2 regions of the Alteromonas sp. 4NH20-0056 genome follow, and region 1 is predicted to be linked to the other one. Evidence: riboswitches for the same ligand, from Rfam matches in the RefSeq annotation. Region 1 holds a riboswitch; the other holds the start of a gene.
The links. A riboswitch is a leader RNA that binds a small molecule or an ion and turns the genes downstream of it on or off. The one in region 1 is predicted to bind thiamine pyrophosphate.
Positions count from the first base shown of each region.

Region 2: it holds a riboswitch for thiamine pyrophosphate, as region 1 does, so the genes downstream of both, AC27EZ_RS01050 (TonB-dependent receptor) here and thiC (phosphomethylpyrimidine synthase ThiC) in region 1, are expected to answer to the same signal.

Region 1 is NZ_BAAJLS010000003.1:99,856-103,277, reverse strand. Features, by position in the region: gene AC27EZ_RS06625 (uroporphyrinogen-III C-methyltransferase) at 1-54, shown strand, start outside; gene AC27EZ_RS06620 (heme biosynthesis HemY N-terminal domain-containing protein) at 51-1,220, shown strand; gene AC27EZ_RS06615 (SixA phosphatase family protein) at 1,280-1,747, opposite strand; TPP riboswitch at 1,833-1,944, shown strand; gene thiC (phosphomethylpyrimidine synthase ThiC) at 2,079-3,422, shown strand, end outside.
Region 2 is NZ_BAAJLS010000001.1:230,171-233,592, reverse strand. Features, by position in the region: gene AC27EZ_RS01060 (GNAT family N-acetyltransferase) at 1-600, opposite strand, end outside; gene AC27EZ_RS01055 (acyl-CoA thioesterase) at 673-1,101, shown strand; TPP riboswitch at 1,188-1,292, shown strand; gene AC27EZ_RS01050 (TonB-dependent receptor) at 1,346-3,422, shown strand, end outside.

The DNA.
Region 1 (3,422 bases):
CTGTTAGATAATCGCGTGAAGCAAGTCTTCGGGCAAGGAGCTAGTGCATTATGAAATGGTTAGTTATCGCCCTCAGTATTGTTGCAGTATTTATTGTTGCACTTATCGTGGGCCCTATGATCCTTGGCGACAAAGGCTATGTGCTGATTTCGTTGGGTAATTCAGCCGTTGAGATGACGCTTATTAGTTTTGTCATTATTTCAGGTCTTATTTTGGTGGGCATTTATATCACAGTGAAACTGGTACTGTGGTTGACAAGTTTAGTGACGGGCTCTCACCGCTGGTTTGGCGCATTGGGGGAACGTAAACGCAAACGCGCTTTTTATAACGGCCTGCAATTAATGGCAGCGGGCGACCTAGATAACGCACAAAAAGCCCTTGGCCACACTACAAACGGTAACTTTGAAGGCATAAACTACTTAGCCTCGGCGCAAATTGCGTTTACAAACGGCGACCTTCAAAAAGCCCGCTATTTTCTAGCGCAAGCCGCCGATTTTGAGAATGCAAAGGTAGCTGCAGCCGTCATGAACGCGCGAATTGATGCAAGCGACAACAAACACGCAGAAGCGCTTGCACAACTTAATGAGCTAGATGAAAAGGCGAGCGAAAACCACCAGGTTATCAAGCTTAAAGCAACGCTGTTAGCAGAACTGGGCCAGTGGCAAGTATTACAAGAAAATTTAAATGGCTGGCGTAAAGCCCTACCGAAGAAAGACTTTACGGCGTGGTCTCAGCGCATCGCGAAAGGTAAGTTTGCTGAAATAGCCAGTAAACAGGGCGCAGTAGAACTAAAAGCCTATTGGGACAACTTACCTCGGAAAATTCGCCATGACGATGCTTATCGGGCAGCATACATTCAGCAATTGCTCGACCAAGGCATGCATGCTGATGCGCAAGCATTGTTGGTAGACTGGCAAAAACGTGGACAAAATGCGGTGTTATTCCCACTGTTTAAGCAGCTGAATTTACCCGATGCATCTGCCTCGCTACGTTTACTGGAAAGCTGGATAAAACAAGACAGTGAAAACGTTGAGCTGTATTCAACGTTAGGCCAAGTCGCGTTTAATGCGGGTGATGATGTACTTGCTGAAAAAGCCTTGTTAAAAGCAGCGAAAATCGCATCACGAAAAGAAGATTTGTTGCTGTTATCTGCAATTAGCGAACGACAGCATGATACCGCAACGGCCTTACAACTTTACAAAGACAGCCAACAAGCATAACGGCGGTAGGCGTAAGACCGTAGGTGTGTTAATTACCACGCCTGCGGTCGTACTGCGAACTAACGCGCCACCTCTTGCGTTTCTAACTCGATATTACCGTCACTACGTTCAAGAATGAACAGCGTGCCGAAATCCGATTCTTCTATCGTTACTTTTGGCCCACCTAACAATGCGATTAACGCAGGTGTGGTGTTACTGTGCCCTACCACTACCACATCTTCATTCAGGTTTTTGAGCTGTAACGCAAACGCGTCTAACGAACGCGGATCGTACAAGGTTATAGGAATACCTTTTGCTTCTGAGAGCGGTGTTGCGGTTTCTTTTGTGCGCGCGTAATCTGTTGAATAAAGCATTGTAAAAGGCTCATCTTTTAGGATTTTTGCAAGAGAGTGAGCACGCACTTCGCCTTCTTTAGTCAGTGAAGGGTTTGCCCCTTTTTGCTTCTCAAAATGACGAGTTAAATACACTGTATTAGCCGCGACCGATGCGCTCACTAATAAGGTCAATAACAAGACGACCGCTTTCATATTTTCATTCCTTAACTATTTTTAACCACATTAACACGCGCCATGGCCCTTGTAATTGGCAATCTGTTCACCCTATACTAAAACCAGTTACTTGTCGGAGTGCTTCACTGGATATCCAGTAAGCTGAGACCGCTAATGCGGGATCCGTTGAACCTGATCAGGCTAATACCTGCGAAGGGAACAAGAAAATATAATCTGTTTACCTATGTAATTACACCCTGTGCTTTGGTGCGCGGTTTTTAGTTATATTTGCGTATATCTGCTAGGTTATATTCTCCTTCACTCCTGACAAGCATTTTACTTAACGCCAACCTAAAAAGGCTAAAATGCTATGTCTACACGACGCGAACAGCGCCAACAAGCGCAACAATTTATCAATGAACTTGCCCCAGAGGCATACCCTAATTCAACGCGCCATTATGAAATGGGAAGTGATGAGTCGATCAACGTTGCGATGCGCCTTATTCACCAACACGACAGTTTAGTAGGGGGAACCGAAGAAAACCCTATCTTAGAAGCTAACCCACCTATACCGGTATACGACACATCAGGCCCCTACGGCGACCCTAACCAGCGTATAGATGTTCACAAAGGCATACACCCCATGCGCCAAGCATGGATTGAAACACGCAACGACACCATTACATTGCAAGGTGTATCGTCGACATTTGCAAAGGCCCGTGAAGACGACATTTTTACCGAAGACTTTCGCTTTATTCGCTCGGCAAAACCGAAAAAAGCCGCGCAAAACCGAAATGTTACCCAGTTGCATTACGCGCGACGAGGTATTGTTACCCCCGAAATGGAGTACATTGCCATTCGTGAAAATATGGGCAGAGATCGCCTTACCGATGAAGCCCTTATACAACAACACCCTGGCGAGCACTTTGGTGCAAATTTGCCCCCGCGTATTACGCCTGAATTTGTCCGCGACGAAGTCGCCGCTGGGCGTGCCATCATTCCGTGCAACATCAATCACCCTGAACTGGAGCCCATGATTATCGGCCGAAATTTTCTCGTGAAGATTAACGCCAATATTGGTAATTCAGCGGTAACGTCTTCAATAGAAGAAGAGGTAGAAAAGCTTGTGTGGTCTACGCGCTGGGGCGCAGACACCATCATGGACTTATCGACAGGCCGAAATATTCATGAAACACGAGAGTGGTTATTGCGCAATAGTCCCGTGCCGTTAGGCACTGTGCCTATTTATCAGGCATTGGAAAAGGTGAACGGCGTTGCCGAGAACCTTACCTGGGAGATGTTTAAAGACACGCTGATAGAGCAGGCCGAGCAAGGGGTAGACTATTTCACCATCCATGCTGGCGTGCTGTTGGAATACGTTCCGCTTACCGCAAACCGCGTAACGGGTATAGTGTCTCGAGGCGGGTCGATAATGGCCAAGTGGTGTTTAAGCCATCACAAACAAAGCTTTTTGTATGAGCACTTTCGCGATATTTGTGAGATTTGCGCGCAGTACGACGTGTCTCTGTCGTTAGGCGACGGACTTCGCCCGGGAAGCATAGCCGACGCCAATGATGATGCCCAGTTTTCAGAACTACGCACGTTAGGTGAATTAACCAAAATAGCGTGGGAGTACGATGTTCAAGTAATGATTGAGGGCCCCGGCCATGTGCCTATGCACATGATTAAAGCCAATATGGAAGAGCAACTTACC
Region 2 (3,422 bases), on a different contig from region 1:
CTTCGACCACTGTGATATCAATTCAGAATACGCGTGCTGTTGATCAGCAGAAGCAAAGCTACCATTTGTGCTGTCGCGCGGCGCGTCGATGCTGTGGTCAACGTTCGCCTTTACTACATTATTGGGGGGAAGATAGGTAGTCAGTTTATTATGCCGTGCTATCCAGGTCGCTTGCTCTATTTTACCAATGAAGCGTGCGATGTAAGCGCTGTATGTCAAGTGATAACCATGGGAAATAGAGTTAGCAATATAAGTTCGTGGCCATTGAGTGAACGGCGGACAACATAAAATAAAGCAACCGCTTCGCTTAACGGTACCGGCTAGCGCCATTAAATCACCAACTCGAAAGCCGCGATGGGCAAATAGCACCGCAATATCAAACTCATTGCCTAACAATTTCGCACGCTTTTTTCCATCAAGCTCAGTGGCGTCAAATGCCGCTATTTTCAATTGTGATGGTGCGATGTGGGTTAATTGCTCGAAGGTTTTACGGCAGTAATCCTCGTCCTCGTCTATCACTAACCAACGACGATGCGTCCCATTTACAGAGATACTGTCATAAGGAGAAAAAAGCCATGATGATAATTGTTTACGCGCCATTGATTGTAAATTTCGTTATAATTAAGAGATGTAATCAGTGCACATAATATCGACTTATTGTAAGGAATTCGAATGCGCTTTCTTTCTCGGCGTTTAGTAATGCCAAATGACTTAAACTATGCAAACTCACTTTTTGGTGGACGCGCGCTTGAATGGATTGATGAAGAGGCTGCAATCTGGGCCATCTGCCAATTGGAAACCAATTGCTTAGTGACTAAGCATATCGGCGAAATTAGTTTTGAATCACCTGCATTACAAGGTGACATTGTTGAATTTGGGCTAGAAACAAAAGCGGTAGGTAGAACGTCTATTACCGTCAGTTGCTTAGTAAGAAATAAAGCGACGAAAAAAACCATTTGTTTCGCTGATGATATCGTTTTTGTCAAAGTTGATACCGATTCCCGTATGCCAGTTGCGCATGGCAAAACCCTTGAGGCGCTAAAATCACAAACTGATGATGAAGTAAGACGCCTTAACCTGAACATCAAAGACAGTTTATAACGTATTAATATCGCTTAATTATTTCTTTCCTTGACGGTGTTGCCCTAACTGGTACACTCCGTCCCGGTGATTAGCGTTACGTTAGTCACTCTACCAAGGGGTGTCCGAGTTGCGGGCTGAGATCCACTATTGTGGGAACCCTTTTACCTGATCCGGATAATACCGGCGTAGGGATGGTGCACAATATAGCCTTATCACCTGCCGTAAATTCGGATCTTTTTTCTGTAGAAGAATAAGAGATCCCATGTATAAAACAGTTTTCACGCTTTCCCTTATTGCCAGCTCAGTCGCGGCGTATGCACAAGACATTTCAGCTCCTCAATCTGAGGATATGTCAGATATTGAACGTGTTGTCGTAAGTGGTGACTTCAGACAGACAACGCTTGATCAACTTGGCGCAAGTGCCACTATTTTGGGACAAGAACGCGTAAATAGCCGTCAACCTACCCACGTAGATAGTGTATTAAACAGTATTCCAAATGTTAATTTTGCAACCGGCGCATCGAGAGGCCGGTTTATTCAAATTCGTGGTATTGGCGAGCGTAGCCAGTTTGCGGAGCCTATTAACCCGTCGGTCAGTTTTATTGTTGATGAATTCGATTTTTCAGGGCTAGCTGCAGCAGGCGTTATCTTTGATACGCAGCAATTAGAAGTCTATCGCGGACCTCAGGCGACGCTTTATGGTACTGGCGCGTTAGCGGGTGCCGTAAAATTGCTAAGCAATGAAGTAGGAAGTGATGCCCCTGACTATGTTGAGTTTCGTGCAGCAACAGAAAATAGCTATCGACTAGAGGCTGCTACCGGCAGTGATATTAACGATAAGTGGGGATACCGTGTCGGTGTCGTTCACAATCGCAGTGACGGCTTCGTTGAGAATATTTTTCTAAATAGGGATGACACCAATAACATTGATGAGTCGGCCATGCACATCAGTTTATCCGGTGAGTTGGACCAACGCACAACGCTTGCGCTTTCTTATCGCTGGTACGACATCGACAATGGCTATGATGCATTCTCACTAGATAACGATAATAAAACCCGCTCTGATGAGCCAGGGTTCGATGAACATCAAACGCATGCCGTAAGCGCGCGTTCAACCACCCAAACGGCCGCGGGCGACTTTATCATTATTGCCACGCACGCCTCTCACAATATCGCTTATGGTTATGATGAAGATTGGACATTTACGGGGTTTCATCCGTTCGGTTACACCTCATTTGACGCCTATTATCGCGACGTAGACACGCAAACTGGTGAAGTACGGTTTGTTTCTTCCGATGCAGCGGCCCTTTTTGATGGCATGACGGACTGGACGATTGGCGCGTTTTATAAAACATCAGAGCAAGATTTACTGCGTCAATATACGTATGCAGATGGTGACTTTATCAGTGATTACGCGCCAACCACGAAAGCGTTATATGCAGAGACCGAATCCGCTTTAACCAGTGATTTGTCGCTACTAGTTGGGGTTAGGGTTGAGCGTTTTGAACTTGATTATTCAGATAGTGAAGGCCTTATCCGCAACCTTGATACCACAATGGTGGGTGGGAAAGTTGCCTTACACTACAACCTCGATAAGCATTTCTTTTATGGAAGTATCTCTCGCGGTTTCAAAGGCGCGGGCTTTAATCAAGACCAACGTGTGAACAACGAGCAACGATTCTTTGACGAAGAGTACAATTGGAACTACGAAATTGGAATCAAAGGTCCAATGCTACTTGATAACCTTACAGCCCGAGCGGCAATCTTCTATATGGATAGAGAAGACACCCAGGTCAGTGATTTCGATGTTATTACGCGAGAAGACGGCACTCCAGATTTTATTGATATCATTGATAATGCTGATTTAGGCACGAATAAAGGGGCTGAATTCGAATTATCTTGGCTTGCGACTGATACATGGCAGGTAAGTGCGAGTGTTGGATATCTGAGTGCAACGTTTGAAGGCTACACGCTAGCCGATGGTACGGTTATTGACGAACAAAGACAGGCTCAAGCACCTAAGTGGACAGCGAATGTATTCAGTGAATATGCGCTCACTGATTACTTAACGTGGCGAATAGATGTTGATTTTAAAGATGAATATCGCTTCTCAGATGGTCACGACGTTACCGCACCGAGTACGACGTTGGTGAACACAGAAGTGGTATGGTTTAACGATAATTGGCAAACATCGCTGTGGGTGCAAAACGCCTTTGATCGAGAGTACTACACTCGCGGGTTTGGAGGCTTTAGCAATGATCCCCGTGATGAGTATGCTTTTGACGAACCCTATTATCAATTAGGTAACGGGCGTCAATTTGGTATTACCGTTAAATACA